4 regions of the Micromonospora sp. DH14 genome follow, and region 1 is predicted to be linked to each of the others. Evidence: riboswitches for the same ligand, from Rfam matches in the RefSeq annotation. Region 1 holds a riboswitch; each other region holds the start of a gene.
The links. Region 1 has a riboswitch for cyclic di-AMP ahead of QCZ28_RS25915 (hypothetical protein). Riboswitches for the same ligand answer to the same signal wherever they lie in the genome.
Positions count from the first base shown of each region.

Region 2: linked by a shared signal. The riboswitch ahead of QCZ28_RS28610 (NlpC/P60 family protein) and the one ahead of QCZ28_RS25915 (hypothetical protein) in region 1 are both predicted to bind cyclic di-AMP.
Region 3: linked by a shared signal. The riboswitch ahead of QCZ28_RS32220 (C39 family peptidase) and the one ahead of QCZ28_RS25915 (hypothetical protein) in region 1 are both predicted to bind cyclic di-AMP.
Region 4: linked by a shared signal. The riboswitch ahead of QCZ28_RS01775 (hypothetical protein) and the one ahead of QCZ28_RS25915 (hypothetical protein) in region 1 are both predicted to bind cyclic di-AMP.

Region 1 is NZ_JARVKT010000025.1:81,298-84,577, reverse strand. Features, by position in the region: gene QCZ28_RS25920 (hypothetical protein) at 1-71, opposite strand, end outside; gene QCZ28_RS25915 (hypothetical protein) at 213-1,226, opposite strand; cyclic di-AMP (ydaO/yuaA leader) riboswitch at 1,283-1,414, opposite strand; gene QCZ28_RS25910 (cation diffusion facilitator family transporter) at 1,556-2,473, opposite strand; gene QCZ28_RS25905 (AAA family ATPase) at 2,580-3,280, opposite strand, start outside.
Region 2 is NZ_JARVKT010000032.1:38,621-41,900, forward strand. Features, by position in the region: gene dcd (dCTP deaminase) at 92-670, shown strand; gene QCZ28_RS28610 (NlpC/P60 family protein) at 729-1,769, opposite strand; cyclic di-AMP (ydaO/yuaA leader) riboswitch at 1,783-1,918, opposite strand; gene QCZ28_RS28615 (peptidoglycan recognition family protein) at 2,154-3,280, shown strand, end outside.
Region 3 is NZ_JARVKT010000046.1:4,123-7,402, reverse strand. Features, by position in the region: gene QCZ28_RS32225 (hypothetical protein) at 1-394, shown strand, start outside; gene QCZ28_RS32220 (C39 family peptidase) at 468-1,307, opposite strand; cyclic di-AMP (ydaO/yuaA leader) riboswitch at 1,542-1,683, opposite strand; gene QCZ28_RS32215 (hypothetical protein) at 1,969-2,739, opposite strand; gene QCZ28_RS32210 (hypothetical protein) at 2,869-3,280, opposite strand, start outside.
Region 4 is NZ_JARVKT010000001.1:372,188-375,467, forward strand. Features, by position in the region: gene QCZ28_RS01775 (hypothetical protein) at 40-1,059, opposite strand; cyclic di-AMP (ydaO/yuaA leader) riboswitch at 1,064-1,194, opposite strand; gene QCZ28_RS01780 (YibE/F family protein) at 1,361-2,731, opposite strand; gene QCZ28_RS01785 (copper-translocating P-type ATPase) at 3,092-3,280, shown strand, end outside.

The sequences.
Region 1 (3,280 bases):
AGCCAGCCGAGCGAGGTGACGAGGTGCAGGGTGAGCAGCGCCTTGCGGGTGGTGGGTCGAATCCGAGGCATACCGCGATGCTGCCCGCCGGCCCCGGCCGGGTCGTCCGCCGAGCGACGACATCAGGGGTACGCCCGGCGACGTAGCCGGCCCCGGACGCAGGTGATGCCTGTGAGTCATCGTGATGACTCACAGGCATCACCACGCGTGGGTCAGTAGACCGACAGGTGTACGTGGTTGGTGTGGTCGGTGGACGGGGTTCCGTGCGCCCCGCTGTACGACTTCCATCCGCTGCTGGGCAGCCAGATCTGCTTGTACCAGATCACGTAGAGCACGGCGAGCCGGTCCGCGTTACGGATGAAGTACGCGGCCAGGTTGTTGCCGTAGGTCTTGTCGCCGCCGGTCGCGGCTCCGCCGAAGCCGCCCTTCTGTGCGGCGAAGTCGCAGGCCCGGCCCTTCGGGTGCTCACCGGAGCCGCTGGGGCGGTGGCACGAGACGTACCTGGTGAAGCCCGCGGCCTTGGCCTGGTTGAGCGCGTGCAGGGTGCGCGGGGTGATGCAGCCGCTGGCCGGCGTCGGGTCGTTGACGCTGCACGACTCGGCGGGCCAGGAGCCGTCGGAGTTGCGCGGCGCGGCCGTCGCGTTGGCGGTGGAGGTGCCCCGGTTGGAGCCCGTGTCGGCGGCGCTCTGCGTCTTGGGTGTGGTGGCCACGGTCAGGGCCCGTTCGGCCTGTTCCTTGCGCTTGGCCATCACCGCGACCTGCTTGCGCTGTTCGGTGATCTCGCCGTCCAGTGCGACCCGGGTGCGGGTGGCCTGGTCCTTGCTCTGCAGCAGGTCGCGCAGCACCCGGTCCTCGTTGGCGGCCACCGCGTCCAGGGCGGCTGCCCGGTCCATGAAGCCTTCCGGGGTGCTGCTGTTGAGCAGCGCCGACATCGCGCCGAGTCGTCCGGTCCGGTACGCCACCTCGGCGATCTCGCCGACCTTGCCGTTGCGCTGGTCGATCTCGACCTCGATGGTCTTCAGCTGGGTGGTGAGCTGCTTCTGCCGTTGTACCGAGGTGTCCAGGGCGCGCTTGGCGTCCAGGTAGCCCTTGCTGGCCGCCTCGAGTTGGGCGCGCAACGCCGGGGTGCCGCCCTCCTCGTCGGAGTCGGGTGCGGCGGCCCGCAGGCCGGTCGGGGGAGCGGCCGAGGCGGTGCCGGCCGGAAGCGCGACGCCGAGGGCGAACATCGCGACGATCAGGGCCGCCAGTCGGGCGGCGGGTGGTCGTGCTGGTGCCACTGCGCATGTCCTTCCGTCAGCCGCCGACCGGGTTAGCTGACGGGTTCGGGACGGAAGATCCCTACCGCTGACGCGGATGCACCCCAGGAACATGGTTCCCCGGTTCGCCCGGTTGGGCGATTAGGCGGCGACCGCCACCGGCGCCGGGAGGCGCCGCCTGGTGGAGGCCGGGACCGAGCCTACCGGTGCCGGTGGGGCCGTTGCAGCCAATGTGACGGACGGTGCGTGCGTCATCACGGAAAATTACCCTAAAAGTGAGCAATGCTCCGAAAAGGTCGTCACCACTCGATGGAGCCACACGCGCCGGAGGCGGCGCCCGGCTCGATCTGCAACGTCGCGTGTTCGATGCGGAAGTCGTCGTGCAGGGCCGTACGCGCCGCGGTGAGCACCGCGCCGACCTCCGCCCCGGGTGCCATGGTCAGGTGTGCGGAGGCCACCTCCATGCCCGAGGTGAGCGTCCAGACGTGCAGGTCGTGCACCTCGACGACGCCGGGCACCGCGGCCAGCCGGTCGTGCACGGCGGTCACCTGGAGGTGCTCCGGGGCGGCCTGCACCAGGATGCGGATGGCGGCGCGGGCCAGCCGCCAGGTGCGCGGCAGGATGAACACGCCGATGGCGACCGCGACCAGGGGGTCCGCCCACCACCAGTCGGTGACGGTGATGAGCAGCGCCGCCCCGATGACGCCGACCGAGCCGAGCAGGTCACCGAGCACCTCCAGGTAGGCGCCCTGGAGGTTGATGCTCTCCCGGGCCCCGGCGCGCAGCAGGGCGAAGGCGGCGATGTTCGCGAGCAGACCGAGCACGGCCACCGCGAGCATCGGGCCGGCGACGACCTGGTGCGGGTCGCCGAACCGACGGATCGCCTCGATCACCACGTAGATCGCCACGCCGGAGAGCAGGACGGCGTTGGCCAGCGCGGCGAGCACCTCGAGCCGGTAGAGCCCGAAGGTGCGCTGTGGGTCGTTGGCGGCCCGCCGGGTCGCCGTGATCGCGGCGAGCGCCATCCCGATGCCGAGCACGTCGGTGAACATGTGCCCGGCGTCGGAGAGCAGGGCGAGTGAGCCGGTGTGCAGGGCGGTCACCGCCTCGACCACCATCAGGGTGGCGAGCAGCCCGAACGCCGCCCAGAGTCGACCCCGGTGCTGGTGTGCGGCATTGGCGACGGACCCATGGTGGTGGTCATGACCTGCGCCCACGAGATTCACCTTCCGCCGCCGGCCGGGACCCGGTCAAATGTATGCTCACATCGCTATGTGTGCAAGTGTACGGGCGGTGCCTTTCGCTGGCGGCGATCCGCGCAGGTCAGGCGGTCGGGTCGATGGTGGTGAGCCGCTGGGTGGCCCGGGAGAGCGCCACGTACAGCGTGCGTACCCCGGCACCCGGATCCGCCCGGATTTCGCTCGGGGCGACCAGCACCACCGCGTCGTACTCCATGCCCTTGGCCTCCAGGCTGGTCACCACCTGCAACCTGGGCGCGCCGAGCGCGCCGAGCCAACCGGCGACCTCGTCGCGGCGGGGGACCGGCGTGATCACCCCGACCGTGCCCTCCACCTCGGCCAGCAGGCCGGCGGCGGCCTCCACCGTCGCGGTCTCCAACCCGGCGGCCGGCACCACCAGCTCGACCGGTTCCACCCCGGTGGAGCGGACCGCTCTCGGCAGCGGCAGGTCGGGGTAGAGCCGGCGGATCTCCGCCGCCGCCACCGCGAAGATCTCCGACGAGTTGCGGTAGTTCGTGGTCAGCGTGAACTCGTGTCGCTTGCGCCGGCCCAGCGCCTGGTCCCGGGCTCGGGTCAGCTCCTCCGGGTCACCGGTCCACGCGGTCTGCGCAGGGTCGCCCACCACCGTCCAGGAGGCCAACCGGCCACGTCGACCGACCATCCGCCACTGCATCGGCGAGACATCCTGCGCCTCGTCCACCACCACGTGCGCGTAGTCCCGGTAGTCCTCCGGCCGCTCCCGGGCGGCCGCGCGGGCGGCCCGCTGCCGTTCGCCGAGGGTGCTCA
Region 2 (3,280 bases), on a different contig from region 1:
TCTATCGAACAAATGTACGAGCAGCGACCTCGACGCGCTGGTCACCGGCACCGAATCCGGGCAGTTTCGGCAACGCGGCTATGGTGGTCCGATGCTGCTCTCCGACCGCGACCTGGTCTCCGAGATCAAGGCCGGCACGCTGGGCCTGGAGCCGTTCGAGCCCACCCTGGTCCAACCGTCCAGCATCGACGTCCGACTCGACCGGCTGTTCCGGGTCTTCAACAATCACCTCTACACCCACATCGATCCCGCCATGCAGCAGGACGACCTGACCTCGGCGGTCGAGGTCCCCGACGGCGAGCCGTTCGTGCTGCACCCCGGGGAGTTCGTGCTCGCCTCGACGCTGGAGGTCATCTCGCTGGGTGACCAGCTCGCCGGCCGACTGGAGGGCAAGAGCTCCCTGGGCCGGCTCGGGCTGCTCACCCACTCCACCGCCGGCTTCATCGACCCGGGCTTCTCCGGTCACGTGACGCTGGAACTCTCGAACGTGGCGAACCTGCCGATCACCCTGTGGCCCGGTATGAAGATCGGGCAGCTCTGCATCTTCCGGCTCTCCTCGCCGGCCGAGCACCCGTACGGCTCGGTGGTCTACGGCTCGCGCTACCAGGGCCAGCGGGGGCCGACGCCGAGCCGCGCCTGGCAGCACTGGCGCACCTGGCCCACCCGCTGAACCACGACGACGAGGGCCCGCCGCGACGGATCGCGGCGGGCCCTCTCGTCACCCGGGGTCAGCCCGGGCGGCCGTAGCTGTGGATCGGGCCGTCGTCGACCTTCTTCATCTTGACCGGTTGACCGGCCTGTGAGGCGTGCACCACCCAGCCGCCGCCGACGTACATGCCGACGTGGTGGATGTCGCTGTAGTAGAAGACCAGGTCGCCGGGGCGCAGGTCGCCCCTGCTGACGTTCTTCGTGACGCGGCTCTGCGCGGCGGCGTTGTGCGGCAGCGACACGCCGGCCTTCGCCCAGGCGGCCAGCATCAGCCCGGAGCAGTCGTACGAGTTCGGACCCTCGGCACCCCAGACGTAGGGCTTGCCGATCTGGGCGCAGGCGAACTTGACAGCGGTGCCCGCGCCGCCGCCGGGGTAGCTGCCCGGGCAGGGCGCCGGGCGCAGTGGGCCACCGCCACCGTTGCCGTACACCTTGAGGCGCAGCTTCTGCAGGCGGTCGATCTCTTCGTTGATCTGCTTCTTCTTCGCCGCCAGCTGAGCCTCGGTGCGGGTCAGCTGGGCCACCATCTCGTCCAGCGGCGCCTTCTGCGCGGCCAGCTGGTCGCGCAGGTCGGCGACCTCGCGTACGTCCTTCTGCTGGTTGTGCGCGAAGCGGTCGAGCATCTCGAGCTGGCCGACCACCTCGCTGGGCGACCGGCTGCCCAGCACCGCGTTGACGGTCAACACGTTCTCACCCTTGTAGGCACGGGCGGCGAGGGCGCCGACCTTGTCCATCGCAGCGTCGACCTGGCGCTCCAGCGGGGCGATCCGGGCGGCCAGCGCGTCGGCCTGCTTGCGCTTGGCGGCGAGGTCGATGCGGGTGGCGTTGTGCCGTTCGATGATCGGTTCGAGCTTGTTCCAGTCGGCGTCGATCTGGCGCTCGATCTCGGCGACCGACGGGTCGGCGTGGGCCGCCGTGGCACTGCCGGTCAGGACGACGGCGATGCCGGCCAGGGCGGCGAGTGCGGTGGTGAAGCGGGACCAGCGTGGGCGCGGCACGATCGACGTCGGGCCGGCTGGTGCCGACCGCTCGGACGACGGCCGCGGGGCATGGAGTGCCACCGGGGTTCCGTACTCCTTCTTCCTGACCGCCTACCGGGTTAGCTGACGGGTTCGGGCGGGAAGTCGGCGCCCTACCGCAGTGGCTGCGGATTCACCCCGAGGGACCTGGGTCCCCGGTTCGCTCGGAAACGACTCGGCGGTGTCGGTCCGTTACCGCCCGGGCTGGGCGGAGCTGCTGTCGGCCCGACGAATGACCAGAGTAGAGACGTTCGTTACCGATCCGCAACCCGCACGGCCGTGACACTCCGTACCGATTGGACGAGGTCACCGACCGTGTGTGAAGAATTCTTTCCCCATGCTTCGATAGATGGAAAGGTATTGACCTGACCTCCCGGACGGCGCGATGGTGACCTGACCTCACTCCGCGAGAATCTAGGGGGTTCGATGCACCATCCAACCCTGTCGACCGGCTGGCGCGCACTGCTCGCCGCCGCCGTGGTCGCCGCCGCGACCACGGTGCCACTCTCCGTCGGCCCGGCCGCCGCCGCGCCCACCACCGGCCGTCAGCAGCAGTACGCCGCCGCGGCCACCGAGTACGGGGTGCCGACAGTCGTGCTGCTCGGCGTCTCCTACCTGGAGTCCCGCTGGGACACCAACGCCGGCACACCGAGCACCAGTGGCGGCTACGGCCCGATGCACCTGACCGACGCCCGGCACGTGGCCGCCCTACCCGGGCGCGGTCACCACGACGCCGGTGCCGAGGACCCGCGCGGCGACGACTCGCGTCCGGCCCGGGTGCCCGCGCCCCGACCGGTCGAGGCCCCCGCGCCGTCCACCGCCGCGTTGCAGACCGTGGACGCCGCCGCCACGCTGACCGGAGTCACCCCCGAGGCACTGCGCACCGACGCGGGCCTCAACATCCGGGGTGGGGCGGCGCTGCTCAGCGCGTACCAACGGGAGCTGGACGCCCCCGTCGGCGCCGACACCGACCCGGCGGCCTGGTACGGCGCGGTGGCCCGCTACTCGGGCGCGGACAGCGCCGACGCCGCCGCGGCCTTCGCCGACGAGGTCTTCACCACCATCGGCGCGGGCGAGTCCCGGGTGGCCGACGACGGCCAGCGGATCACCCTGCCGGCCCGCGCGGTACAGCCCGAGCGTTCCTGGTTGGACCGGCTGGGCCTGCGCCGGCTGGCCCGCCCGGACGGGGTGGAGTGCCCTCGCACCATCTCCTGCGAATGGATCCCGGCACCCTACGAGGCGTTCGGCGACGGGGACTACGGCAACCACGACCTCTCCGACCGACCCGCCCGGCAGAAGATCGAATACATCGTCATCCACGACACCGAGGCGAGTTGGGCGACCACCCTGCAACTCGTCCAGGATCCGACCTACGTCAGCTGGCACTACTCGCTGCGCTCCGTGGACGGGCACATCGCCCAGCACGTGAAGACCAAGGACGTCGGTTGGCACGCCGGCAACTGGTACGTCAACGCGAAGTCGATCGGGCTGGAACACGAGGGCTTCGCGGCGCAGGGGACCTGGTACACCGAGGCGATGTACCGGACCTCGGC
Region 3 (3,280 bases), on a different contig from region 1:
CAGCGCGATCGCGGCGCGCTTCACCATCAAGGCGACCGGCACCAGCGTGTTCGCCGCGACGATGCACCTGCCGCAGGAGAACCGGCAGAACGCCTGCGCCGGCGACGGCGACCGGGGCATCGCCAACAGCGGTATCCACCTCGGCGCGGACGCGACCACGCTGCTGAACGCGTCGACGATCCGCGTGGTGGGCATCGACGCGAACCGCACCGGCATCGCCCCGGGCACGCTCAGCGGCTACGGCATGACCGGGTACGGGTCGGCGGCCACCAGCGGTTCCAGCAAGATCGACTACTTGTTCGTCAGGGGCAGTGTGCAGTCGTCCGCCGTCGACCACACCGTGGTCGGGACGAAGTCGAACCACAAGGCGTTGTACGGCTTCATCACCTACTGACCGCACCGCCGAAGACGCCGCGGGCGCCGGCCCCTTGTGGGGGACGACGCCCGCGGCGGTCAGCGTGCCCGGGTCAGGCGGAGTAGCCCCGGCTGGCGATCCAGTTGGCCAGGTCGATCGTGGTGATCCAGTACGACGGGTCGGCCGCGTTGGCCGAGTCGGCGATCCGCACGGTACGGCCGTTGTCCTTGTAGCCCACGACGGCGATGTAGTGCCCGCCGCCGTAGGAGTGCCAGCCACCGTCGGTGTCGGTGGCGTCCCCGACGACGTTGGCCACCACGCCCCGGCCGTCGGTGATGGCCTTCACCACGTCAGCCTGGAGGCGGTCCATCTGGGCCGGGCTGGGCGCGCCGGCGAACATCCGGGTCCGGTACGGGGATCCCTTCACCTCGGCGTTGAGCACCCGGGTGGTGTCCTCGGCCGAGTTGGTGCCCATCTCGGTGGTGCCCAGCTCGGCGCCGAGCTCCTCCTGGGTGCGGTCGATGCCGGCGGCGCTGAGCGCGTTGCGGGTGGCCGCCGGTCCGCAGTTGTAGTAGGTGTTCTGCGCCTCGTAGTCGTAGTCGAGCACCTTGGTCGCGGGCGGCTTCGGCGGCGTCGGCTTACGGGTGAGGTCGGGGTTGCTCTTGGCCTTCGCGGCGGGAGACGCGGCGCTGGTGGTCGGCGCGGCGGTGGTCGGCGCGGCGCTGGCCAAGGGGGACGCGTCGCCACCGGAGGTGGCGATGTCGCTGCGCATCTCGGCGACGGTGGTCGCGGTGCGCTGGGTGGCCGGGGCGTCGTCGGCGGTGGTGAGCAGGGCGCCGCCGGTGGTGGCGATGGCGAGAGCCGCGGCGGAGGCGGCAACGATCTGGTACGGGCGCTCGGTGGCGAGGCGGCGGAGCTGACGCTGCAGGGTGTGCTTCACGGGGTCCTCCACGGATCGGGGGGGAGAGCGGCACACCGGGGCCGGACCGGTATCCGGGCAGGCGCCAGCGCGCGGACCGTGGTCCGCGGATGGTGAACCGCTCAGGGGAACGCCTGGCGTGGCCGGGCGGGGAAGGCGATGACCCGGGGGGTCAGCTCACCGTCACGCGACGATTGAGCGGGTGCACCGCCGCGCCGTGGAGGCGAGGGAACAACCGAGGGGTGGAAAGGTGCTGCACGAGGATGGGACTCCTTCCGACACCGCCTACCGGGTTAGCTGACGGATTCGGGCGGGAAGATCGCCCTACCGCGGGCCGTGGCTCGCGGATTCACCCCGGACTTACTGATGGGTCCCCGGTTCGTTGATCACGATTAAGCGGGTCGATGCGGCGTCGCTTCTTGCGATCGGTTACCGCACCGGACGGGACGACACTACTGGCCCCCCACAGGCCCTGCCAAGCGATGCTCACCTGCGCAAACCTCAATCTGCGCGGCAATTTCTGCGCGTATTGCCGATGATGTGACTCGATGGGACAACCGGTTACGGGCGCGCCTGCGGGCGACAACCGGACAGGCGACGAAGAACGCCACCATAATCGCGGGAACAATGGCGCGGCGCGCGCCGGACGTCCGATTTCACAATTGCGTGACCGGCCTCACATCACAGATCGGGCTCAACCCGCCCGGGCCGGGCGCCACCGTGCCACGACGGCCGGACGCCACGCCCCCGCCACCGTCCGGCGGGCGGGCACCGGGTTCGGGCGCAGCCGGGCCGCCGCCGCGTACGCCTCCTCGGCGAGGGTACGAGCCGACTCGGCGGCCAACTCCGCGTCACGCCAGGCGGCCCGCTCACGGTCGGCGGCCACCTGGTAGTCGGCCAGCCGCGCATCCCGGACCACCCGGCTGATCAGCACCTCCTGCTCGACCGGGTGGCGTCGGGGATCCCAGCCGTGCCGGTGCCCGAACACGTCACCGAGCTGCGCCATGCTCAGGTCACCCCGCCAGTACGCGGCCATCGCCGCCCGGTGCAGATAGCGCTCGCGGGCCGCGTACTCGGCGGGGGTGTGCGGGGTCCGTGGGGTGGGCAGCGCCCCGGCGCCCGCGAAGCGACGCGCGGCGGTGTCCGCCGCGTCGTACCCGGTCCAGGCCCGTTCCATCTGCTCCTGGGCGCTCAGCCAGGCGGCGCGTCGCCGCCTGGCTGTCGTCGCCGCGCCGGCCGCCGCGACGGCCACCTCCTCGGCGTAGCGGCGCAGGTCGGCGGCCTCGGCGGCGGCCACCTCCCGGGCGCTGGGCGCGGCCGGGAGCGGGTCGTCGGCGGGCCGGTCCCGTTCGGGGCGGGCGGCCAGCACGGTGAGCAGGCCCAGGGTCAGCAGGACCAGGGTCGACCAGATGGCGGCGGCCCGCGGCACCTCGGTCACGAACTGGTAGAAGACGACGGTCTCCATGGTCGGCACCTCAGGGAGAGAGCAGTGCGATGGGGCCGCACCGGCCGACGGGCCACGGCGGGACACCGGTCGGCGGGTGGGAAGCGGGTGGGGCGACAGGCGCGGCGGCGGGACGATCGTCCCGGTGGCTCAGCGCCGGGGTGGGGCCCGGCAGGCCCGACCGCTCGCACCGTCGACGAGGGGCAGCCGGTCGGACTCCGCCGCGCGGACCGGAAGCACGCCGGTCGCGGTGGCGCGGTGCTCCTCGGGGAGCGCCCCGGGCGAGTCGACAGCCCAGGCGGGAACGGCCTCCTCGACGGCGTCCGGTGGGATCGCCGCTGCCGGGCGCGCCGCAGCGTGCGCCCCGACGTGCCGACCGGAGGCCGCCAGCGGCCCGGCGGCGACGGAGGCCGACACGACGCTCGACGTTGGCACCGGGCTGGGCGTCGACGCGGCGGCCGTGGCCGGGCCTGCGCCGAGCGCCAGGGCCGCGACGACGGCGAGGCTGGCCAGCACCCGCGTCGCCCAGCGCGCCACCCACCACAGCGGACAGGTGAACGCG
Region 4 (3,280 bases), on a different contig from region 1:
GCGTCACGCGGAGCGGCCCTCGAAACGGGGTCGTACGGGTCAGAGCAGCGACATGTGCACGTGGTCGGTGTGGTTCGACGGCCCGCTGTACGAACTCCAGCCGGTGGCCGGGAACCAGATCTGCCGGTTCCAGATCACGTAGTAGATGCCGAGCCGGTCGGCGTTACGGATGAGGAACGCGGCGACGTTGTTGCCGTACATCCGGGTGTCGTTGTTGTGCCACGGCGAGAAGCCGCTCTTCTGCAGCGACCAGTCGCAGGCGCGGCCCTTCGGGTGCTCCCACGGCCCTCCGGGGCGGTAGCAGCCGACGAACCGGTTGAAGCCGGCCGCCTTGACCTCCTTGTACGCGTGCAGCGTGCGCGGCGTGACGCAGCCGGACGTGGTGGGGTCGTTCTCGCTGCACGACTGGGGCTTCCAGTCACCGTCGGCGGTGCGACCCGGGCCGATCTTGGCGACCTTGGAGGTGGCGTCCACCAGGCCGCCGGTGAAGCCCTTTCCGCCGACGAGGGCGAGCGCCTTGTTGGCCTCGCTCTTCCGCTTCGCCATCAGGGCGGTCTGCTTCTGCTGCTCGCGGACCTCGGTGTCGAGGGCCAGCTTGGCCTGCTCGGCGCGGGCCTTCGCCTCGTTGACCGCGGAGAGCTTCTTCTCGTTGACCATGTTCATCTCGTCGAGCACCGCGGCGCGCTGGACGAACGAGTCGGGGGCGTCGCTCTCCAGCAGCATCGCGATCGCGCCGATCCGGCCGGTCCGGTAGGCCTGGGCGGCGATCTGCCCGACCTGCGGGGCCAGCGCGGCCAGGTCGGCGTTGGCCCGGTCGACCTCCGCGGCCAACTCGCTCTGCCGCTTCTTGGATTTGTCCAGCTTGGACTTGGCGGCGGAGTAGTCGCGGTTGGCCTGCTCGATGACGTCGTTGAGCAGCTTGGGCTCGCCGTCCTCCTCGTGCCCGGACGGTGTGGGGTTCGTCGGGGCGGCGTGCGCCGGGAGTGGCCCGGCGAACACGGTCAGTGCGGCGATCACGGCCACCACGGGTGTCAACCAGCGGCGTAGGGGTGCCGTCACAATGTTCCCTTCCGTCGACCGCCGACCGGGTTAGCTGACGGGTTCGGGGCGGAAGCGGCCCCTACCGCTGACGCGGATTCACCCCACGTACCTGGGTCCCCGGCTCGCCGGTTGGCGATTGGGCGGTGGCACCGCAGGCGCCGCTTCGCGCCTTCATCGGTGACCGGCAGCGAGGTTACCCGAGAGTCGACCGGCTGAGCTACGCCTGGATGCCGACCAAAAACGTCATTTCGCCATAGCGTTGAGTGACCAGTGACGTGGTTCTCAGGGTGGTTGCCCGATCTGGTCACGCTGAGGAGTGTCACCATGCCGTATCCGTGCTCCTGTTCGACTCCGGCCACCGGTCGGTGGCCTCGGGTGGGGGTGCGGTCCGCTGCCGGTCCGGCTCGTTGGAGCCGGCCGTTCGCGGTGAGCTGAGCGCGGCGAGTGCCTCGCTGCGGTCCGGCTGGGGGCGCGCGGCGGGAGCGTCGGCCGGCGGCACGGCATCGGTACGCCCGGCGGCGGTCACCACCGCGGCCAGCCCGGTGGTCAGCGGCACGGCGGCGATCAGACCGAGGGTGGCGACCGCGCTGCGGACGATCTCCTGGGCGAGGAACTCACTGGTGAGGATCTGCCCGATCGGTCGCGCGTCGGCGGTGAGCAGGAGCAGCAGGGGCAGCGACGCGCCCGCGTACGCCAGCACGATGGTGTTGACAGTGGAGGCGATGTGCGCGCGACCGACCCGGGTGGCCGCCCGGTACAGCTGCAACCGGGTGAGGCCGGGGTTGGCGTTGGCCAGTTCGGTGACGGTGGCCGCCTGGGTGACCGTCACGTCGTCGAGCACCCCGAGCGATCCGATGATGATCCCGGCGAGCAGCAGTCCGTGCAGGTCCACGTCGCCCTGGAACATCGACAAGGTGGTGGCGTCTTCGCTGCCGAAGCCGGTGAGGTGGGTGGCGGCCGTGGCGATGGTGGCGAGTGCGCCGGTCAGCACCAGGCTGCCCAGGGTGCCGAGCACGGCGACCGAGGTCTGTGCGGTGACCCCGTGCGTCAGATAGAGCACCACGAACATGATCAGGGCCGCCCCGACCACCGCCACCAGCAGGGGTGACCTGCCGGCACCGATACCCGGCAGCACGAAGGTGAGCAGGATGGCGAAGCTGGCGGCCAGTCCGGCGAGCGCGGCCAGACCCCGCCACCGACCGAACGCGACGATCGCGGCCGCGAAGACCACCGCCAGCCAGATCATCGGGGTGCCGCGTTGGTGCTCGGCGATGTTCCAGTTGCTGGTGGTGGGATCGGTGGGATCGGTCAGCTCGACCAGGATGACCTCGTCGCCGACCTGGACCCGGGGTGCGCCGGGCCCGTCCGGCACCGGCGTCCGTACCTGCTGGCCGACGGTCGGCCCGTCGTCCACCCGGACGTCGACGGTGCCGCACCGTTCGTTGCCGACCCTCGGGGTGCCCTCGGGGACCGACGGCGCGGGCGGGCACGGCTCGTTCACCACCCGGGTGACAGTGCCGGGGTAGCGCGGCACGTCCGCGCCGCCGTCGGTCTGCGGTGACCCGCCGCGCGGCCAGAGCAGCACCGCGGCCAGCACGGTGGCGACGAAGAGGGGTACCACCGTCACGACGAGGATCCGTCGCACCCTCGGTGGGGCGGACGGAGCCGGGCGGGTGTGGTCGGAACCCAAGGCGAGACTCCCAACGATCCGGTGCGGGGTACGGGTCAGCGAGCCGGGCGGTTCACCGTTTCGGGGGAAACGCGGCGGTCGGCGGGACGATTCGCTGCCTGACGACCGCTTGATCACGGACGGTCAGTGCTCGGCCCGGCCTGCCGGAGCCGACGTCACGTCGTGGCGGCGTCAGTGCCCGACTGCGCGGCGGCATCCGGAGGGCCATCGGGGAGATGCTAGCCAGCCGGTGGCGGGGTCGCAGGTCGTGGCGGAGTGTCGGTGGCCGAATCGCTCGCGTGGTGGCCCTCGGACCGGCATGTTGGAGTCATGCCCGCTCCGTCGCCGTCCGACCCCGACCATCGGCAACACGCCGGACCGATGCCGCACGACAGGCCCACCGGGCATTCCGGGCATTCCGGGCACGACAAGCACGCCGGGCACGATCCGGCGATGTTCCGCCGCCGGTTCTGGGTCTGCCTGGTGTTGACCGTCCCGGTGGTGCTGACGAGTCATCTCGTGTCGGACCAGCTGGGCCTGGCCCTGGACGACGTTCCCGGCCGGTCCTGG